DNA from 2 places in the Nocardioides sp. S5-5 genome. Region 2 is predicted to be linked to the other one. Evidence: riboswitches for the same ligand, from Rfam matches in the RefSeq annotation. Region 2 holds a riboswitch; the other holds the start of a gene.

Region 1 (10,778 bases), 1.5 Mb from region 2:
GTCACCTCGACGCCCTGCAGCTCTCGGGCGGGTCGTCGCTGATGAACCCGATGTACCTGTTCCGGGGCGATGCCCCGGTCGCGGAGTTCGCGGCGAGCATGCCCGCGCTCGTGCGCTGGGGCATGCGGACGCCGGTGGGGCGTGGCTTCCTGAAGCGGTACGACTTCGAGGAGGCCTACTTCCGCCCGAAGGCGCTGGAGGTCCGCGCCGCCGTGGCGATGCCGTTGATGCTGCTCGGCGGCATCAACCGGGTCGAGACGATGCGTCAGGCGATGGCCGACGGCTTCGACTTCGTCGTGATGGGCCGGGCGCTGCTGCGCGAGCCGGACCTGGTGGGCCGGCTGCGGGCGGGGGTGGCGCGGGAGGGCGTCTGCACCCACTGCAACCGCTGCATGCCGACGATCTACTCGGGGACCCGGTGCCCCGAGTGGGCGCCGGGAGAGGTGATCTCGGCGCCCTGACGCCTCGAGCCACCGAGATCGGTGGCTCGAGGCGGAGCCTCACTTCGAGGCGCAGTCCGTGCTGGCCTTGGTGATCACCTCGGTGGCGTCGGAGACCTCGTCGCTGGAGCCCTTGTCGTTGTCGACCATCTTGTTGAGCGTGTCGTCGGAGAGGTCGGAGTCGACGACGGCCTTGGCGATGCAGTCGATGACCTCGTCGCTCAGGGCCGAGGAGGTGCCGCCGGGGATCTGGTCCTTGATCGCGTCGGCGACCTCGCTCTGGGAGGGTCGGCCGCCGCCACCGCAGGCCGACAGTGCGACGGCGAGAAGGGCGGCGCTGGTCGCGAGCTTGATCTTCATGGAGATGTCTCCTGGGTCGATGCGTGCGGACGCGCGGTCGTGCGCGCCCTCCGGTGTGGCTGCATGCCCCGTTGTCGGCGTGCTGAACCCCTTCCCAGAAACTAGAACTCGTTCTAGATTGATCCGCATGTCACAGGACCCCTCCCTGCTGCACGGTCCCGAGAATCCGCTGCGGGTCGTCGTCTGGTCCACGGGCACGATCGGACGGCACGCGATCGTCGGCATCGACGCCCATCCCGACCTCGAGCTGGTCGGCGTGTGGACCTCGACGCCCGAGAAGCACGGCCAGGACGCCGGCCTGCTCGCCGGCCTCGACCGCGAGCTCGGCATCAGGGCCACGACCGACCGCGACGAGCTGGTCGCCCTGCGGCCCGACTGCGTCGTGCATGGCGCGATGACCGACGATCGGGTGTTCGAGTCGATCGACGACCTCACCGAGCTGATCCGCGACGGCGTCAACGTCGTCTCGTCGGGGCCGGTGATCCTGCTCCATCGCGCCGGCACGCTGCCCGACGAGATGATCGAGGCCATCGACGAGGCGGGTCGGCAGGGCGGCGCCAGCCTGCACGTCAACGGCATCGACCCGGGCTTCGCCAACGACGTGCTGCCGCTCGTGCTGACCTCGCTGTCCCAGCGGATCGACCACGTCGTCGTCAGCGAGATCGCCGACTACTCGACGTACTACCAGCCGGTCGTGATGCGCGACCTGTTCGGCTTCGGCCAGCCGCTGGACGCCAAGCCGCTGCTGTGGGAGCCCGGCATCCTCACCACCGCCTGGGGTCCGGTGGTGCGGGTGATCGCGGCGGGGCTCGGGGTCGCCCTCGACGAGCCGCTGGTCGAGGAGGTCGACCGGCGCCCGGCGCCGCGAGACACCCGGACCGTGTCGCTGGACGTGGCGGAAGGCACCATGGGGGCCGTCCGCTTCCGGGTCGTCGGCACCGTCGGCGGGGTTCCGCGGATCACCCTCGAGCACGTCACGCGTACGGCGCCCGACCAGGTGCCCGAGTGGCCGAGGCCCGCCGAGGGCGACGGCTGCTACCGGATCGAGATCACCGGGGAGCCGTGCATGAAGCTGGAGTTCACCCATCACGGCGAGCACGGCGACCACAACGTCTCCGGGATGATCGTCACCGCCCAACGGCTGATCAACGCGATCCCGGCCGTCGTCGCCGCGCGGCCGGGCCTGGTCACCGCGCTCGACCTGCCGCTCGTCACCGGTCGCGGGCTGGTGACGACATGACGATCCTCGACCGGTTCCGGCTCACCGACCACGTCGCCGTGGTCACCGGGGCCGGGCGCGGGATCGGCGCCGCCACCGCGGTCGCGCTCGCCGAGGCCGGCGCGGACGTCGTGATCTCCTCGCGCACCGCGGCCCAGCTCGAGGAGGTGGCCGGGAGGATCGAGAACGCCGGGCGCCGGGCGCTCGTCGTACCGGCGAACCTGGCGCACACCGACCAGGTCGCCGGGCTCGCTTCGGCGGCCGTCGAGGCCTTCGGCCGCCTCGACGTCGTCGTCAACAACGTCGGCGGCACCATCCCGAACGCCTTCCTCGACACGGACGTCGCCTACCTCGAGGAGGCGTTCCACTTCAACGTCGCCACCGCTCACGCGCTGAGCCGGGCCGCCGTACCGCTGATGCTGGCCTCGGCGGGGCAGGGGCGGCACAAGTCGATCACCTCGATCTCCTCGGCCATGGGCCGCCTGGCCGGGCGCGGGTACCTCGCCTACGGCACCGCCAAGGCGGCGCTCGCGCACTGGTCGCGGCTCGCCGCCACCGACCTGAGCCCGGAGATCCGGGTGAACGGGGTGTTCGTCGGCTCGGTGATGACCAGCGCGCTGGAGTTCGTCGCCGGCGTGCCGGAGACGAGGACCCGGCTGGAGGAGGCGACGCCCCTGGGCCGGATCGGCGAGGCCGAGGACATCGCCGCCGCGGTGGTCTATCTCGCCTCGCCCGCGGGCGAGTACGTCACCGGAAAGATGCTCGAGGTCGACGGCGGCATCCAGGAGCCGAACCTCGACCTCCGGCTACCCGATCTGCGGCCGGATGTGAACCCTGCCTAGAGTGCGTCCATGAGCACTGGAGGGATCGCCACCGGGCACGCCGTCTCACCCGACTCCGGCCGGCACTGGGCCGACGAGGGTGCGTGGGAGGTCGCCGAGGGCGTCCACCGGATCCCGCTGCCCCTCCCGATGGACGCGCTGAAGGCGATCAACGTGTACGTCGTCCAGGGCGACGACGGGCTGACCCTCATCGACGGCGGCTGGTCGATCCCGGTCGCCCGGGAGCTCCTCGACACCTCGCTACGCTCGATCGGCTCGGGCTTCGGCGACATCAAGCGGTTCCTGGTCACCCACGTCCACCGCGACCACTTCACCCTCGCGACCGTCCTCGGCCACGAGTACGGCGCCGACGTGGCCCTCGGCCTCGAGGAGCGGCCCGCGCTCGAGCTGCTGCACCGCGCCAGCGCCGAGGGCCTCGACGAGAGCCCCTTCCTCGAGGTGCTGCGCACCGCCGGCGCCGAGGAGCTCATCGAGGAATGGGCCGCCGGCCACCGCGACCTGCCGCAGGCCGTGGACTGGGCCTACCCCGACACCTGGCTCGACGGCGACCGCACCTTCGACATCGGCCGCCGCCGGCTCGACGCCGTCCACACGCCCGGCCACACGCCCGGCCACTACGTCTTCGCCGACGAGGCCGAGGGCGTCTTGTTCTCCGGCGACCACGTGCTGCCCACGATCACCCCGTCGATCGGCTTCACCGTGCCGCCCTCCGACCAGCCGCTCGGCCAGTTCATGGCCTCGCTCGCCCGGGTCCGCGAGCTCCCCGACCTGCGCATCCTCCCCGCGCACGGGCCGGTCGCCCCCTCGTCGTACCAGCGCGTCGACGAGCTGCTCGCCCACCACGAGCACCGGCTCGACCTGTGCCTGGCCTCGCTGAAGGAGCGCGGCTCCGCCACCTCGCTGGTCGTCGCCAAGGACCTCGGGTGGACCCGGCACGAGCGGGCGTTCGGCGAGCTCGACGTGTTCAGCCAGGGCATGGCCGCGATGGAGACCAAGGCGCACCTCGACCTGCTCGTCGCGCGGGGGCAGGCGACGGCCGACGACCTCGCCGACGGGGTCGTGTACGGCGCGTCCTAGACTGATCGGGTCAGACAGGGGAGCACCGACCGGGTGCTGAGAGTGCGGCTCGCCGCAGACCCTCCGAACCTGATCCGGTTAGCACCGGCGAAGGGAGTCATCCGATGCGTACGCGCATGCTCACCGGCCGCCTCACCCTGGCGGCCCTCGCCACCACCGTCCTCGCGAGCGGCTGCTCGCTGATCGGCACCGAGAACGAGGGGAAGCAGGACGCCGACAAGACGGTCACCCTGGTGACCCACGAGTCGTTCGCGATCCCCGACGAGCTGGTCGAGGCGTTCGAGAAGGACACCGGCTACGACCTGAGGATCAGCAAGCTCGAGGACGCCGGCGCGCTCACCAACGAGCTGGTGCTGACCAAGGACAACCCGGTCGGCGACGTCGTCTTCGGCGTCGACAACACCTTCGCGACCCGGGCGATCGACGAGGGCGTGTTCGCCTCCTACGCGCCCACGCTGCCCGAGGGCGCCGACGCCTACGAGCTGGCGGGCGACGAGGACGACGCGCTCACGCCGGTCGACACCGGCAACGTCTGCGTCAACGTCGACGACGCCTGGTTCGCGGCCAAGGGGATCCCCGCGCCGACGACGCTGGACGACCTCACCAAGCCTGCCTACCAGGACCTGTTCGTGATCCCGGGCGCCAGCACCAGCTCTCCCGGCCTGGCCTTCCTGCTGGCGACGATCGCGAAGTACGGCGCCGACTGGCCGTCGTACTGGACCGGGCTCGTCGACAACGACGCGTTGGTCGTGAAGGGCTGGTCCGACGCGTACTTCACCGACTTCACCTTCTCCGGCGGCGACCGCCCGATCGTGGTGTCCTACGACTCCTCGCCGGCGTTCACGCTGAACAAGGCGGGTGACGAGACCACGACCAGTGCGCTGCTCGACGGCTGCTTCGAGCAGGTGGAGTACGCCGGGGTGCTGCGCGGCGACACCACCAACACCGCCGGCGCGCGCGCCGTGATCGACTGGCTGCTCTCGCCGCAGGTGCAGGCCGCGCTGCCGGACTCGATGTACGTCTTCCCGGTCGACACGTCCGTGGAGCTGCCCGCGGACTGGGCCGAGTTCGCGAAGCGGCCCGCCAAGACCGAGCAGGTCGCGCCCGCCGAGATCACCGACAAGCGCAAGGCGTGGCTGGAGCAGTGGACGGAGATCGTGTCGCGATGACCCGACGGCTGGGACTGGGGCTGCTCGCCGCGGTCCCGGTCGCCGTCGTCGCGGTGTTCTTCGTGCTGCCTGTCGGCGCGATGCTCCAGCGCGGGGTGTGGCCGGACGGCTCGTTCGACCCGGGCGCGGTGCTCGACGTGCTGCGGCGCCCGCGCACCGGCCGGGTGCTGTGGTTCACGGTGTGGACCAGCAGCGTCGCGACCGCGCTCGCGGTGCTGCTCGGCCTGCCGGCGGCCTACGTCCTGCACCGGCTGCGCTTCCCCGGCCGCACCCTCGTCCGTGGCGCGCTGCTCGTGCCCTTCGTGCTGCCCACGGTGGTCGTCGGGCTCGCCGTCCGGGAGCTGATCTCGTCGTCGGGCCCGCTCGGGTTCCTCGACCTCGACGGGACGCCGGTCGCGATCCTGGTCGGCCTGGTGTTCTTCAACGTGGCCGTGGTGATCCGCACCGTCGGTGTCGCCTGGGAGGGCCTGGACCGCCGGCCGGCCGAGGCCGCGGCCGCGCTCGGTGCCACGCCGGGCCAGGTGCTCTGCACCGTCACCCTGCCCGCCCTGCGCCCGGCGATCGTCTCCGCGGCGAGCGTGGTCTTCCTGTTCTGCGCCACGGCGTTCGGGGTGGTGCTGGTGCTCGGCGGCGTGCGCTACTCCTCGGTCGAGACCGAGATCTACCTGCTCACCGCCGACCTGCTCGACCTGCCCGCCGCCGCGGCCCTCTCGCTCGTGCAGATGCTCGCGGTCGTGGCGCTGCTGCTCGTGGTGGGCCGGCTGCGCGCCGTACCCGACCCGACCGTACGACGCGTCGCCGCGACCCCGGCCCGCCCCCGAGCCCGGGACCTGCCCGCCTTGACGGTCACCCTGCTGACGCTCGGGCTGGTGGCGGCGCCGGTGCTGGCCCTCCTCCTCGGCTCGATGCGCCGCGACGGTGACTGGACGCTCGCCTACTACCGCGCCCTCGGCGGCTCGGCCGACGGCCTGCTCCAGGTGTCGGTCACCCATGCCCTCGCGGCCAGCCTGCGGATCGCCGTCGACGCGACCTGGATGTCGCTGACCCTGGGCCTGGCCGTGGCCTTCGTCGTGACCCGTCGAGTCCGCTCCCGTGCGGGACGGCGGGCGCGGGCGGTGCTCGACGGGTTCTTCATGCTGCCGCTCGGCGTCTCCGCGGTCACCCTCGGCTTCGGCTTCCTGGTCGCGCTCGACCGCCCGCCGCTCGACCTGCGCGCGAGCCCGCTGCTGGTGCCGATCGCCCAAGCGCTCGTCGCGCTGCCGCTCGTCGTACGGACCCTGGTCCCGGTGCTCGCCGGCATCGACGACCGCCAGCGCCAGGCTGCAGCGTCGCTCGGCGCGGGCCCGTTGCGTGCGCTGCTCACCGTCGATCTGCCCGTCGTGTGGCGACCTCTGCTCGCCGCGGCGGGCTTCGCGTTCGCCGTGTCGCTGGGGGAGTTCGGGGCGACCTCGTTCATCGTGCGGCCCGCCGAGCCGACGCTGCCCGTGGCGATCTACCGCTTGCTCGGTCACCCCGGCGCGCTCAACTACGGCACCGCCATGGCCGCGGCGGTGGTGCTCGCCGTCGTGACCGCGGGTGTCATCCTCGTCGTCGAGCGGCTGCGTGTGCCGGGAGTGGGGTCGTGGTGAGCCTGGAGCTGCGGGGAGTGAGCGTCGCCTTCGACGGGGCCGTCGCGGTCGACGGCGTCGACCTGAGTGTCGAGGACGGTCACGTGCTCGCGGTCCTCGGTCCGTCCGGGTGCGGGAAGTCGACGCTGCTGCGCGCCGTCGGCGGCCTCGAGCCGCTCGCCGCCGGCCGGATGGCCTGGGACGGCGCCGACCTCGCCGGCGTCCCGACGCACCGGCGCGGGTTCGCGCTGATGTTCCAGGACGGCCAGCTCTTCGACCACCTGACGGTCGCCCGCAACGTCGGCTACGCCCGCCGGCTGCAGGGTGCCTCCCGCTCGGCCGTCCACGCGGAGGTCGGCGACCTGCTCGAGCTCGTCGGCCTCGCCGGGTACGGCGACCGGTTGCCCCGCACCCTCTCGGGTGGCGAGCGGCAGCGGGTCGCCCTCGCCCGCTCGCTGGCCGCCCGGCCCCGGCTGCTGCTGCTCGACGAGCCGCTGAGCGCCCTCGACGCGGGGCTGCGCGGCCGTCTCGCGACCGACCTGAGGCGGATCCTCACCGAGTCCGGTACGACGGCCCTGCTGGTCACCCACGACCAGGACGAGGCCTTCGCCGTCGCCGACCGGCTGGCCGTCATGCGCGAGGGACGCATCGTGCAGGAGGGCGCCGCCGGTGACGTCTGGGCACATCCCGCCGACGCCGCCACCGCGCTGTTCCTGGGCTACACCCGCGTCCTGGAGCCGCGCGCGGCCAGCGCCCTCCTGGGGCGTCCCGAGGGCGCCGTGGCCCTCCGGCCGTCCGCGCTGGTCGCCGGCCCGGACCTCGCCGACGGGCTTCCCGCTCAGGTGTGCGGCTTCCGCCCGACCCCCGACGCCGGCCGGCTCGTGGTGGCCGTCGACGGGATCGGCGAGCTGGACGCCGTGGGCGCGCCGGGGTGGGTCGCCGAGCCCGGCCAGTGGGTCGCCGTACGTGTCGAACAGCACGCCATCGCCGTCCTGACGGGCGGTGCGGGTCAGTCGGCTAGGCCTGCACCGTAGGATCCCTCGGGTGTACCGCCGCGCCTACACCCTCCTCATCGGCACGGCCGCGCTCATGCTGGGTCTCGCGGTCTTCACCGCGTGGAAGCTCGATCGTCGGCTCCTCGACCCCGAGGGGAGCTTCCTCGGACCGTCGTACATCCGGCTGCCGCTGCTCCTGTTCGGGGCACTCCTCCTCGACCTGCTGCCACTGGCGCTGTGGAAGGCCCACGGCCGCCCGAGCCGCGTGGTGCCGGTCGTCCGGGAGCGGCTGCGCACGCACTGGACCAGGGAGCGCGCGACGCTCGTCGCGATCGGCGTCATCAGCTTCTACCTGACCTATGTCAGCTACCGGAACCTCAAGTCGTTCCTGCCCTTCGTGCGCTCCGACCCCGACGCCGCGCCCGGCGAGGTGCGCGCGCTGTCCTTCGACCGCGAGCTGCACATCCTGGACCGGGTCATCTTCTTCGGCCACGACCCCAGCGACGTCATCCACGCCGTCTTCGGGACCTCGCTGACCGCCCACGTCCTCTCGCCGATCTATCTCGGCTTCTTGCCGCTGGTCCCGCTCGCCGTCACCGCGTGGCTGGTGTGGTCGCGCAACCACTCCTTCGGCTACTGGTTCGTCACCTCGCAGTGCCTGGCCTGGTCGCTCGGCACCCTGTCCTACTACCTGCTCCCCACGCTCGGCCCGGGCATCGCGTACTGGCCCGAGTACAGCTCGCTGGCCCACACCGGCACCACCGACCTGATGAACTCGATCGTCCGGGCCCGCGGCAACGTGCTCTACGGCGGCGCGACCGAGTCGGTGAACTCCATCGCCGGCTTCGCCAGCCTGCACTGCGCGATCACCTTGCTCTTCGCGCTGATGGTCCAGTACACGCTGCGCTCGAAGATCCTCAAGATCGTGTTCTGGGTGAACTTCGGCCTCACCGTCATCGCCACCTTGTACTTCGGCTGGCACTACGTCGCCGACGACCTCGCCGGCATCGCGATCGCGATCGTGTCCTTCTACGTCGGTGGCATCGCGAGCGGCCAGAGGTTCGACAGACGGGGGCATTCGCACCCGACCACGACGACGTCCAAGGTGCCCGTCAGCGTCGATTGACCCGACCGGTCCGGCGCCTGCGGGAGCCTCACCGGCCGGGAGACGGTCGCCTCCCGGCGAATGACATCCCTGTAGTTCGTCAACGCGACACGCCGAGAGTCTCTGAGATTTCTGAGATTTCTGTTTCGCATGTGACAAAACAGCACTACGGTGACGCAAGTGCGTTCTCCCAGCATCGGTACCGGCCTGGCCGCCCTCGTCCTGACGGCGGTGGTCTGCGTTCCCGGAGCGCAGGCCGACCCGCCCGCCCCGCCGACGCCCCGTACCCCCAGCGCTGCGGACGTACAGGCCGCCCAGGACCGGGCCGGCGCGGCCCAGGGGGACGTCGCCGCGATCCAGCAGCGGCTGGCCGACGCCGCCGCCGAGCTCGACACCGCGACGATCCGCGCCGCCCGCGCCACCGAGGCGTGGAACGGCGCCCGCTGGGCCGCACGCACCGCCCGGGCGGCGGAGCGGCAGGCGACGGCCGACGCGGCGGCCGCGGACCAGGTGCTGGCCGAGCACGAGGCGTCCTTCCGCGACGCCGTGATCACGGCCCAGGGTCTCGGACTGGAGCTGTCCGTCGTCGAGGCCATCGTCGACGCGAAGGGCATCGACGCGCTGCTCGAGCAGACCTCGGCCAACGAGCACGTGCAGGCGCTTTTCGACCAGCGCCGGGACGAGTACGTCGCCGCGTCGGCGGCGGCCACGGAGGCGGCCGACGCGGCCATCACCGCGTCGGCGGAGGCGGACCAGGCCCTCGCCGATGCGCGGGCCGCGCGCGACGAGGCCAGGGCGGCCGCCCGGGACGCGGAGGCGGTGACGGCGCGGATCGAGGGCCGTCGTACCCGGCTCGTCAAGCGGCTCGCTCGGCTCCAGGGCGTGAGCGTCGCGGTCGCCCGCGCCCACCAGGCGGCCGTCGACGCCGAGGCAGCGGCCGAGGCCGCGGCGGCGGCGGCGAAGGAGGCTGAGGAGACCGAGGAGACCGAGGCCGCGAAGCCTGAGGACGACCCGTCGCCGGAGCCCGCCCCCGCTCCCGCCTCCGGCGACGGCGCCCAGGCAGCCATCGCCTTCGCCCGCGCCCAGCTCGGCGAGCCCTACCGCTGGGGCGCGGCCGGACCGGGCTCTTGGGACTGCTCGGGCCTGGTCGCCAAGGCCTGGGCGGCGGGTGGGAAGGCGCTGCCGCACTACTCGGTGGCGCAGTACGCCCAGTCCACGCCGATCACCCGCGACCAGCTCCAGCCCGGCGACCTCGTGTTCTGGTCCGACGGCGCTCCGGGCGCGATCTTCCACGTCGCGCTCTACGTCGGCGGCGGACAGATCATCCACGCCCCGCGCACCGGTCGCCCGGTCAGCCTGGAGTCGATCGACTACTGGCGCACGCCCGACTTCTACGCACGTCCCTGACCGGGACGCTAGGTTCGCCCCATGGCCGAGGACTCCACTGCGACCGCACCCCCGGAGCTGACCGTCGACGTCGCGGCGCTGCGCGCACTGCTCGACGGGAGGTACGCCGACGTCCGCCGCACGGTGCGCGAGCTGCTGCCGTCGTACGCCTCCGTGCTGGAGGACGCCGAGACGATGCCGCGCGAGGAGTTCCGCGAGCGCGTCAAGGAGGTGGTCCTGGAGATCGCCGCGACGGGATCCGCGGCGATGGGCTTCCCCAAGGAGTACGGCGGCGGGGGCGACATCGGCGCCTCGATCGCCGCCTTCGAGTCCCTCGCGTACGGCGACTTGTCGGTGCTCGTCAAGGTCGGGGTGCAGTTCGGACTGTTCGGCGGCGCGATCTTGCAGCTCGGCACCCAGCGACACCACGACAGCTACCTCGCCGACATCGTGAGCGGTCGCTTGCTCGGCTGCTTCGCGATGACCGAGACCGGCCACGGCAGCAACGTCCAGGCGCTCGGCACGGTGGCCACCTACGACCCGGACACCGCGGAGTTCGTGGTCACGACGCCGACCGA
Region 2 (10,778 bases):
GCCGTCGCCAGGGCTGTGGATGACGGTGGGACGACGTACCCGCTGCGAAGCGTCGATGCCTGGCGCAACGTCATTCGTTCCGTGGGCGATCACCCACGGAACGAATGACGTCACCCGGCGCTGGCCGTAGTTCCGGGGCGGGTGTGACTGGTGTGAGCCATGGGCCGACGACTTCCGGAGAGGGCGTGGGGAATTCGGCCGTTCGGTTTGCCTGAGCCCTGCCCGTCAGGCAAGGTGGTCGCTGGCCGCTGGCGGTGACGACAGCGACGTCGGCCCGATCGGGCGGTGGCCGCCCCCATGTAGTCGAGCCTGAATACGAGCACTTGTCGAAACACGCGCCGTACCAGCCGAAGAGGCGAGCGCCCAAGCACCGCGGTGTGCCGAAGCATGCCCACATCGCGCAGGCCCCGCGCAAGGCTGCCCGCAATGTCGTCGTCTTGTCGTCGGTCGCCGTGGCCGTCACCGGAGTGTCCGTCGCCGCGGGAATGGTCGGACAGCAGACCACCGCGCCGGCTGCGGGTGCCGCCGAGATCGATGCCTTCGCCACCACCGGTTCCAGTGCCCGGCCGACCGAGGCCAGTGAGCGCCGCGAGCCGGTCGTGTCGCGGGACGACCGCCGTCCCGAGGCCGTCCCCGCCAAGTCGGTCGACCTGGCCGGCTCCCGCACCGCCGCGATGACCGACAGCCGGGAGCTCTCCGACTCCGACCCGCGCGACATCGCCCGTGCCCTGCTCGGAGAGTTCGGCTTCTCCTCCAGCCAGTTCGGCTGCCTCGACTCGCTGTGGACCCGCGAGTCCAACTGGCGCGTCAACGCCGACAACCCCAGCTCGAGCGCGTACGGCATCCCGCAGGCGCTCCCCGGCTCCAAGATGTCCTCGGCCGGCTCCGACTGGGCCACCAATCCGGCGACCCAGATCCGGTGGGGGCTCGGCTACATCAAGGCCCGCTACGGCAGCCCTTGCGGTGCCTGGGGCCACAGCCAGGGCCACGGCTGGTACTGAGCCGGACGCGCGCCACGCAACGTCATTCGTTCCGTGGGCGATCGCCCACGGAACGAATGACGTTACGTCGGGCATAGGCAGGTCCGGCGCCACGCCGACGCCCGGGCAGCCACGGGGTGCGCGGTCTGGCCGGTCCGCGGGTGCATGATGCCCTCATGGACGGGACGCGGGTGTCCCGTGTGACCTGAGGAGAGCGCCATGCTGTGGACCATCATCGTGACGATCGTCGGAGGCGCGATCATCGGCGTCATCGGGAAGGCCGTCGCGCCCGGCGACCGCACCAAGTTCCCGTTCTGGCTGACCGTGCTGTGCGGCATCGTCGGCATGCTCGTCGGCAGCTTCCTCTACTGGGGGCTGTTCGGGCACAACAACAAGCCGTTCGACGGGCACGAGGCCACGTGGGACAACGCGACCAACGGCATCGACTGGATCCGTCACCTGTGGCAGGTCGTGGTCGCCGCGATCGCCGTGATCGTCGCCGCCGCCCTGACCGGCCGCAAGCGGGCCTGAGGGCGGCGGTCCCCTCAGGGGTGGGTCATCGACGCCAGGTCGAGCGCGGCGTCGAGCTCCTCGAGGGTCAGCTCGCCGCGCTCGACATACCCCAGCGCCAGCACGGTCTCGCGGATCGTGCTGCCGGTGGCGAGCGCCTGCTTGGCGATCTTGGCGGCGGCCTCGTAGCCGAGGTGCCGGTTGAGCGGCGTGACCACCGACGGTGAGGACGCGGCGTAGCGCAGCATCCGGTCGGCGTCGGCGGCGATGCCGTCGACGCAGCGCTCGGCGAGGGTGGTCGACGCGCGGGCGAGCAGCCGGATCGACTCGAGCACGTTGCGGGCCAGCACCGGCATGGCGACGTTCAGCTCGAAGCTGCCGCTCGCGCCCGCGGCGGTGACGGCCGCGTCGTTGCCGATGACCTGCATGCAGACCATCAGCGTCGCCTCCGGCAGCACCGGGTTCACCTTGCCCGGCATGATCGAGGAGCCCGGCTGCAGGTCGGGCAGGTGGATCTCGGCGAGGCCGGTCGTCGGGCCCGAGCCCATCCAGCGCAGGTCGTTGCAGATCTTGGTGAGCCCGACCGCGATCGTCTTGAGGACCCCGCTCAGCTCGACGAGCGAGTCGCGGGTGCCTTGTGCCTCGAAGTGGTTGCGGGCCTCGGTGAACACCTGCCCGGTCGCCACGCTCAGCGCCTCGATCGCGGCCGACGCGAAGCCCGGAGGGGTGTTGATGCCGGTGCCGACCGCCGTACCGCCCAGGGGGAGCTCACGCACCCGGGGGAGTACGGCGGCGAGCCGCTCCACGCCGTACCTGGCCGTGGCGGCGTAGCCGCCGAACTCCTGGCCGAGGGTGACGGGGGTGGCGTCCATCAGGTGGGTGCGGCCGGACTTCACCAGCTCGTGGAACTCCGCCGACTTGGTCGCCAGCGAGGCCGTGAGCCGCTCGAGCGCCGGCACCAGCTCGTCGGTGACCGCCAGCGCGGCCGCGACGTGGATGGCGGTGGGGAAGGTGTCGTTGCTCGACTGGCTGGCGTTGACGTGGTCGTTGGGGTGCGCGCTCACCCCTTCGCGGGCGCACAGCGAGGCGATCACCTCGTTGGCGTTCATGTTGGAGCTGGTCCCCGAGCCGGTCTGGAAGACGTCGATCGGGAACTGGTCGTCGTAGTGCCCGGCGGCGACGGCCTGCGCGGCCGTCGTGATGGCGGTGGCCAGCGCCGGGTCCAGTACGCCGAGCGCGGCATTGGCGGCGGCCGCGGCGGCCTTCACGTGGCCGAGGGCGTGGATCAGGGCCGGCTCGATCGGCGTACCGCTGATCGGGAAGTTCTCGACCGCCCGCTGGGTCTGGGCCTGCCACAGGGCGGCAGAGGGAACCCGGACCTCCCCCATGGAGTCGTGCTCGATTCGGAAGGTCGCGGAGTCGCTCACGAGCCGAGCCTACGCCGACGCGTGGTCGGCGAGCGTCGGGTCACTCGGCCGAGCGGACCCGGATGCCGGCGGCCGTCAGTGAGCTCAGCGGGACCGTGACGGCGCCGCCCGGGTCGGTGAAGAAGTCGTTGCCCTTGTCGTCGACCACGATGAACGCGGGGAAGTCCTCGACCTCGATCCTCCAGACCGCCTCCATGCCGAGCTCGGGGTACTCGATGACCTCCTGGCTCTTGATGCAGTCCTGGGCCAGTCGCGCGGCGGGCCCGCCGATGGAGCCGAGGTAGAAGCCGCCGTGCTCGGCGCACGCCTCGGTGACCTGCTTGCTCCGGTTGCCCTTCGCGAGCATCACCATCGAGCCGCCGGCAGCCTGGAAGGACTTCACGTAGGAGTCCATCCGGCCCGCGGTGGTGGGCCCGAAGGAGCCGGACGCCATCCCTTCGGGGGTCTTGGCGGGGCCGGCGTAGTAGACGGGGTGGTTCTTGAGGTAGTCGGGCATCTCCTCGCCCGCGTCGAGTCGCTCCTGGATCTTGGCGTGCGCGATGTCGCGGGCGACCACGAGCGGGCCGGTCAGGGACAGCCGCGTCTTGACCGGGTACGACGACAGCTGGGCCAGGATCTCGCTCATCGGCCGGTTGAGGTCGACCTTCACGACCTCGCCGCCGGAGATGTCCTCGGCGACGCCGGCGTCGGGCATGTACTGCGCCGGGTCGGTCTCGAGCTGTTCGAGGAAGACGCCGTCGGCCGTGATCTTGCCGAGCGCCTGGCGGTCCGCGGAGCAGGAGACGGCGATCGCGACGGGGCAGGAGGCGCCGTGGCGGGGGAGGCGGACCACGCGGACGTCGTGGCAGAAGTACTTGCCGCCGAACTGCGCGCCGATGCCGAACGACTGCGTGAGCTTGAAGACCTCCTCCTCCAGCTCCAGGTCGCGGAAGCCGTGGGCGTCCATGGACCCCTCGGTCGGGAGGTGGTCGAGGTAGTGCGCGGAGGCGTACTTCGCGGTCTTGAGCGCGAACTCGGCGGAGGTGCCGCCGATCACGATCGCCAGGTGGTACGGCGGGCAGGCGGCGGTGCCGAGCGAGCGGATCTTCTCGTCGAGGAACTCGAGCATCCGCTTCGGGTTGAGGATCGCCTTGGTCTCCTGGAACAGGAACGACTTGTTGGCCGAGCCGCCCCCCTTGGCCATGAAGAGGAACTTGTACTCCGGCGAGCTCCCGTCGGCGCCGGGCGTGGAGTAGAGCTCGATCTGGGCCGGCAGGTTGGAGCCGGTGTTCTTCTCCTCGTAGGTGGTGAGGGGAGCCAGCTGCGAATAGCGGAGGTTCAGCTTCGTGTAGGCGTCGTACACGCCCTTGCTGATCCACTCGGCGTCGTCGGTGCCGGTGAGCACGCCCTCGGACTTCTTGCCCATCACGATCGCGGTGCCGGTGTCCTGGCACATCGGCAGCACGCCGCCGGCGGAGATATTGACGTTCTTGAGCAGGTCGAGCGCGACGAAGCGGTCGTTGCCGGACGCCTCGGGGTCGTCGATGATCTTGCGCAGCTGGGTGAGGTGCGCGGGGCGCAGGTAGTGGCTGATGTCGTGCATCGCCTCGGCGGTCAGCTGCTGGATCGCCGCGGGGGAGACCTTGAGGAAGGTGCGCCCGTCGGGGCCCGCGACGGTCTCGACGCCCTCCTTCGTGATCAACCGGTAGGGCGTGTCGTCCTTGCCGGTGGGGAGCAGGTCGGAGTAACGGAACTCAGCTTCAGCCACGGCTACCGAGGATATCCCGCTCCGGGAACGGCCGAGGGGCCGGGCCGCCTGCTGGCGACCCGGCCCCTCGGCCGGTGCTGGGGTGCTGCTCAGCTGGCCGGGGCGATGGCCGTGTAGGCCACGCCCAGCTCGATGACGGCACCGACGGGCAGGCCCGCCTTGGCGGTGTCGAGCGTGACCCGGACCGCCGCGATCACGTTCTGGTACGAGCCGTCGGAGACCGTCTGCTGGAGGTTGAGCTCCACCTTGCCGAGGCCGGCGATGTCGAGCGCGGTGTTGGGCGACACGTTGATCGGGATCTTCTGGCCCGCGACCACGAGGTTCACCAGCTGCAGGTCCATCTTCGAGGTCCACTGGCCGTCTTGGAGCTTGCCCTTCGCGCTCACCGTGATCGCGTCGGCGCGGATCAGTCCGCCCAGCAGGTTGACGCCGGCGGTCTGGTTGGTGTTGGTGACCTCCGCATTGCCGAAGGCGTCCTTGGTCGAGGTCGTCGTCGAGTAGACGATGCCGGTGGTGAGGACGCCCGGGACGTTGACGCCCAGCGTGAAGTTGGACAGCGTCTGGCCGTTGCTCGACCCGGAGGGCGTGCCGACCTGGGCCGTCGGGTCGCTGACGACCCGGATGTCGTTGCCGACGTTGGCCTGGACCCGGGTGCCGTAGGCGTTGCCGGCCATCGAGGCGCCGTACGCCGGGTCGACCTCGGAGAGGTACTGGTTGACCGGGTTCACCAGGAGCGTGACGCCCGCGGAGTAGCCGGCCATCGGCTGCAGCAGGGTCACGCCGATCGCCCAGCCCATGGTGGCCGTGAGCCGGTCCGCCTGCCCGTGGAGCGTGTAGTTGAGCGTGACCGAGGCGACGCCGGGGATGGTGACGGCGTAGTTCTGGGGAATGCTCAGCGGCAGGTTGATGCCGGCGATCTTGATGCCGGCGAGCCGGCTGTTGGCGGTGTAGGACGCGGAGCCGTCGGGCCGCCCGGTGGTGCTGACGTTCGTCTCGACGGCGTCGGCGGTGATCAGGCCGCCGAGCAGGTTGACGTGCGCGACGCGCGCCCACGAGGACAGCGTCGTCGTGGTCGACCCGAGCAGGGTCGTCACGGTCGCATCGGTCTTGGTCTCGACCGCGCCGACGTCGGCCAGGCCGCCGACGTTGACCGCGGCGGTGCTGTTCTTCGAGCTGCTCGACTTCGCCCCGCCGGTGACGCCTGACTGAGCGGTCAGGTTGGACTGCGCGACGCCGTCCAGGACCTTGACGTACGTCGCGCCGGTGCTGGCGGCGTAGCTGTAGACGACCGGCGCCGCCGCGTGGGCCGCGGGTGCCGGAACGGCGACAAGGCCCACGCCCACCAGGGCGAAGGCGACAAAGGAGGCGAACTTCCGCACGTTCACGGGACCCCATTCCCATTCGTGTTGAGTGTTGTCTTGTTCCCCCAGGCACGTCGGTCCGGGCCCGTCGAGCGAGCCCGGGACATGACTTCCCGGAAGATTCAACGACGCCTCTCACGCGAGGTCACGCCCTGGGCATAACTTCCTCGTCCGGAGGGTTCCGACTCCTGTGCATGTGTACGACGCCGTCGTGGTCGGAGCCGGGCAGGCCGGCCTCTCGGCCTCCTTCCACCTGACCCGCCTCGGTGTCGACCACGTGGTCCTCGACGCCAACGACCGCCCGGGCGGGGCCTGGCAGCACCGGTGGGACTCGCTGTCGATGCACGACGTCCACGGGGTGGCCGACCTGCCCGACGCCGCGGCGCCCGGTGACTCCCCGGAGCGGGCCAACGTGGCAGTGCCGGCATGGTTCGGACGCTACGAGGACGAGAAGCGGCTGCCCGTCGTACGACCGGTGCGGGTGGACCGCGTCACCGACGACGGCGGGCTGCTGACGGTCCACGCGGGGGAGCGGACCTGGACGACCCGGACCCTGGTCAACGCGACCGGCACCTGGACCCGGCCGTTCGTGCCCCACTACCCGGGCGCGGACAGCTTCCTCGGGGAGCAGCTGCACACGGCCGACTACCCGGGCCCCGAGCACTTCCGCGGCAGGCGGGTCGTCGTGGTCGGCGGGGGCGTCTCGGCGGTGCAGTTCCTCGGCGAGCTGGCGCCGCTCACCGAGGTCGTGTGGGTGACCCGCCGCCCGCCGGTGTGGCGCGAGGACTTCGACGAGAGCGTCGGGCGCCATGCCATCGGGCTGGTCCAGGAGCGGGTCCGTGCGGGCCTGCCGCCCGCGAGCGTCGTGAGCGTCACCGGGCTGGCGTTGCGGCCCCAGGAGCAGGAGGCGGCCCGGCTCGGCGTCTACGAGCGGCGCCGCGACATGTTCGAGCGGATCGAGCCGAACGGCGTGCGCTGGGCCGACGGCTCCTTCGAGCGCGCCGACGTGATCTTGTGGGCGACCGGCTTCCGGCCCGCGGTCGGCCACCTCGCGCCACTGCACCTGCGCAGCGAGCGGGGCGGGATCGCGCTGCTGCAGAGCGGCGCCGACGTGCAGACCGCGACGACCGCCGTCCGCGACCCGCGGGTGCAGCTGGTCGGCTATGGCCCGTCGGCGAGCACGATCGGCGGCAACCGGGCGGGCCGCGCCGCGGCGCTGGCGGTCCGGCGCTATCTCATCGCCCACGGGAGTGCTAACGTCACCGTCGACAACCCACGGGAGTCCGCGGCAGCGGGCTGAGAGGGAGCTGGAGCCGCTCCGACCGTCACACCTGATCCGGATCATGCCGGCGAAGGAACGGAAATGATGACTCCCCGCATTTGCTGCCTGGTCTCCGAACGCGACGACCTCTCCCTGCTGCCCGCGCTGGCCGATGCCGGCATCGACGGCTTCCAGGTCCGGGCGACGTCCCTGGCCACCGGCGCGCTCGTGGCGCTGACCCGCTCGGTGATCGCCGCCGTGCGGCCGCTCGGCGCCTCGGTCGTGGTGAACGACCGGCTCGACGTGGCGCTCGCCGCGGACGCCGACGGGGTCCACCTCGGCGCCGACGACCTGGCCGTCGCCGACGCGCGCCGGCTGGCGCCGTCGCTGCTGGTCGGGGCGACCTGCCGGTCCCGGGCCGAGGTCGCCGCGGCCGCGGGCGCCGGGGCCGACTACGCCGGCTTCGGGCCGGTCTTCGCCACGTCGTCGAAGGCCGGGCTCCCCGCGCCCCTGGGCGCCGCCGCCGTGGCCCAGGCGGCCGGCGTGCTGCCCCTCGTCGCGATCGGTGGCATCGCGCCCGCGACCGCCGGCGAGGTGCGCGCGGCCGGGGCGCACGGCGTGGCCGTGATCGGCGCGATCTGGCGACAACCCGACCCCCTGGGTGCAGCGAAGGAGCTCGTCGCGACGGTCGGCTGATGCGGGTCGACGTGCTGGGCGCGGGGATCGTCGGACTGACGCTCGCCGAGGAGCTGGCGCGGCGCGGGCACGACGTGGTCGTCGTCGACCCGGAGCCGGGGCGCGGGGCGTCGTACGCCGCCGCGGGGATGCTCAGCCCGGCCGCCGAGGTGTGGCACGGCGAGGAGGAGATCCTCCGGCTCGGCCTGACCTCGCTCGCGCTGTGGCCCGAGCTGGCCGCTCGGCTCGGGGTCGAGCTGCGGCGGTGCGGCACCCTCCTCGTCGGGTACGACGCCGGCGACCTCCAGCAGGTCGAGCGACAGGTCGCGCTGCTGCACCGGCACGGGCACCCCGTCGAGCTGCTCGGCCGGGCCGGGGTGCGGTCCGCGGAGCCCTCCCTCGCCCGCGTGAACGGCGGGGCGCTGTTGCCGGCGGAGGCGAGCGTGGACCCGCGCGCGGTCTGCGCGGCGCTGCTGGACCGGGTCGTGCTCCGGGGGGCGCCGCGACCCGACGCCGAGGTGAGCGTGATCGCGACCGGGGCGGTGCTGCCCGCGCCCTGGAGCGGGCTGGTCTCCGGCGTCCGCGGGGAGATCCTGCGGCTGCGCTCCGAGGACCCGCCGCGTCGTACCGTCCGCGGCTGGGTGGGCGGCGAGGCCGTCTACCTGGTCCCGCGCGGGGACGGGCGGGTGGTGCTCGGCGCGACCTCCGAGGCGCATGCGGCGGCGCCGGTCCTGACCGCCGGTGGCGCGTTCCGGCTGCTCGCGGCCGGCCGCACCCTGTGGCCCGCGCTCGACCGGGCCGAGCTGGTCGAGGGCACCGCCCGCGACCGGCCGGCCACCGTCGACGGGCTCCCGCTGGTCGGGCCGAGCGGGGTCGACGGCGTCCTGCTCGCCGCCGGCCACTACCGCCACGGCGTGCTGCTCGCGCCGCTGACCGCACGCCTGGTCGCCGACCACCTCGACACCGGCCATGTCGAGCCGTCCCTCGATCCCCGACGCACCACCGGAGGAGCACCATGACCATCACCTGCAACGGAGAGCAGGTCGCGCTCGACGCGGCGACCGTCGCCGACCTGCTGGAGCACCGCCTCGGCGCCGCCCGCCCCCACGGCGTCGCGGTCGCCGTCAACGAGGAGGTCGTCTCACGCGACGACTGGCCGGCGCGGCGGCTGGTCGACGGCGACGTGGTCGAGGTCGTGACGGCGGTGCAGGGCGGATGACCACCCCGACGAGTTCTTCTCCTCCGCTGCGCTCCCCCGAACAGCTCGTCGGGGACCCCGGTGTGAGCGACCTCGTGATCGCCGGCGTCGGTCTGCCGTCGCGGCTCTTCCTGGGGACCGGCGGCCTGCCCCGGACCGCGCTGGTGGGGCCGGTCCTCGCGGCCGCCGGGCCCGGTTTGGTGACCGTCTCGATCCGTCGTATGTCATCGCTCGCGGAGGGCGGCCTGCTCGCGGCGCTGCGCGCCGCGGGCGTGCGGCTGCTGCCCAACACGGCCGGCTGTCTGTCGGCTCGTGAGGCGGTGCTGACCGCGGAGCTGGCCAGGGAGGCGCTCGGCACCGACTGGGTGAAGCTCGAGGTGATCGGCGACGAGGCCTCGTTGCTGCCCGACGTGGTCGAGCTCCTCGACGCGGCGGAGCAGCTGGTGCGCCGCGGGTTCGTGGTGCTGCCGTACACGACCGACGACCCGGTCCTCGCCCGTCGGCTGGTCGACGCCGGCTGCGCCGCGGTGATGCCGCTCGGCTCGCCGATCGGCTCCGGCCTGGGCGTGCTCAACCCGCACGCGATCGCGGCGGTCCGGGCGGCGGTCGACGTACCGGTGGTGCTCGACGCCGGGGTGGGTACGGCGAGCGACGCCGCCTTGGCCATGGAGCTCGGCTGCGACGCCGTGCTCGCCGCCACCGCCGTGACCCGCGCCGACGACCCGGTCGCCATGGCTCGGGCGTTGCGGCTCGGTGTCGAGGCGGGCCGGCTGGCGCACGAGGCCGGGCGGATCCCGCGCCGGACCACGGCCCGCGCGTCCAGCCCGGTCTGGGGGCGGATCTCGTGACTCCCGCCCCGGCGCAACGTCATACGTTCCGTGGGTCATCGCCCTCGCAACGGATGACGTCCCGGCGGCTGCTGGTGCTGACCGACCGCACCCAGGTGCCGGTCGGCCGCTCGCTGCGCGAGGTGCTCGCCGCGGCCACCGACGGTGGGCTGAGCACGGTGCTGCTGCGCGAGACCGATCTGCCCGACGACGAGCGGGCCACGATCGCCGACTACGCGCGGACCTGCGGCCTGGAGGTGATCGCAGCCCACCGGGCGGTGCCCGGCTGCAGCGGCGTCCATCTGCCCGCCGACGCCTCGCTCCCCGCGGTCGCCACCCGGTGGGGCCGCTCCTGCCATGACCGGGCGGACCTGCTCCGCGCCGCGGCCGACGGGGCGTGGTGGGCCACGCTGTCGCCGTACGCCGCGACGGCGAGCAAGCCCGGCTACGGCCCGCCGCTGCCGGCCTCCGCCTTCGCACAGGCGCCGCTGCCGGTGTTCGCGCTCGGCGGCGTCACGCCGGCCAACGCCGCTGCCGCGCGGGCGGCGGGCGCCTACGGCGTCGCCGTGATGGGTGCGGTGATGCGGGCCGTCGACCCGGCGGCCGTGGTCGCCGCGCTGCTGCGGGAGGTCGCGCCATGAGCCCGCCCGTCGTCGTCACCGTCGCCGGCACCGACTCCGGCGGCGCCGCCGGCATCGCCGCCGACCTGACGACCTTCGCCGCCCTCGGCGTCCATGGCGCGTGTGTCGTCACCGCCGTCACCGCGCAGGACACGACGGGGGTGCGCGCGAT

The links. A riboswitch is a leader RNA that binds a small molecule or an ion and turns the genes downstream of it on or off. The one in region 2 is predicted to bind thiamine pyrophosphate.
Region 1: linked by a shared signal. The riboswitch ahead of ACUP6Y_RS02630 (thiamine ABC transporter substrate-binding protein) and the one ahead of thiE (thiamine phosphate synthase) in region 2 are both predicted to bind thiamine pyrophosphate.

Annotation. Positions count from the first base shown of each region.
Region 1 covers NZ_CP199913.1:555,528-566,305, forward strand. The annotation lists gene ACUP6Y_RS02605 (oxidoreductase) at 1-461, shown strand, start outside; gene ACUP6Y_RS02610 (hypothetical protein) at 501-800, opposite strand; gene ACUP6Y_RS02615 (NAD(P)H-dependent amine dehydrogenase family protein) at 928-2,040, shown strand; gene ACUP6Y_RS02620 (SDR family oxidoreductase) at 2,037-2,861, shown strand; gene ACUP6Y_RS02625 (MBL fold metallo-hydrolase) at 2,871-3,938, shown strand; TPP riboswitch at 3,945-4,051, shown strand; gene ACUP6Y_RS02630 (thiamine ABC transporter substrate-binding protein) at 4,043-5,107, shown strand; gene ACUP6Y_RS02635 (ABC transporter permease) at 5,104-6,735, shown strand; gene ACUP6Y_RS02640 (ABC transporter ATP-binding protein) at 6,732-7,748, shown strand; gene ACUP6Y_RS02645 (phosphatase PAP2 family protein) at 7,759-8,835, shown strand; gene ACUP6Y_RS02650 (C40 family peptidase) at 8,995-10,221, shown strand; gene ACUP6Y_RS02655 (acyl-CoA dehydrogenase family protein) at 10,243-10,778, shown strand, end outside.
Region 2 covers NZ_CP199913.1:4,012,026-4,022,803, reverse strand. The annotation lists gene ACUP6Y_RS19510 (aggregation-promoting factor C-terminal-like domain-containing protein) at 378-1,001, shown strand; gene ACUP6Y_RS19505 (GlsB/YeaQ/YmgE family stress response membrane protein) at 1,200-1,511, shown strand; gene ACUP6Y_RS19500 (class II fumarate hydratase) at 1,526-2,917, opposite strand; gene ACUP6Y_RS19495 (fumarate hydratase) at 2,958-4,664, opposite strand; gene ACUP6Y_RS19490 (choice-of-anchor P family protein) at 4,754-6,049, opposite strand; gene ACUP6Y_RS19485 (NAD(P)-binding domain-containing protein) at 6,216-7,325, shown strand; TPP riboswitch at 7,291-7,400, shown strand; gene thiE (thiamine phosphate synthase) at 7,392-7,982, shown strand; gene ACUP6Y_RS19475 (FAD-dependent oxidoreductase) at 7,982-8,980, shown strand; gene thiS (sulfur carrier protein ThiS) at 8,977-9,180, shown strand; gene ACUP6Y_RS19465 (thiazole synthase) at 9,177-10,007, shown strand; gene ACUP6Y_RS19460 (thiamine phosphate synthase) at 10,061-10,627, shown strand; gene ACUP6Y_RS19455 (bifunctional hydroxymethylpyrimidine kinase/phosphomethylpyrimidine kinase) at 10,624-10,778, shown strand, end outside.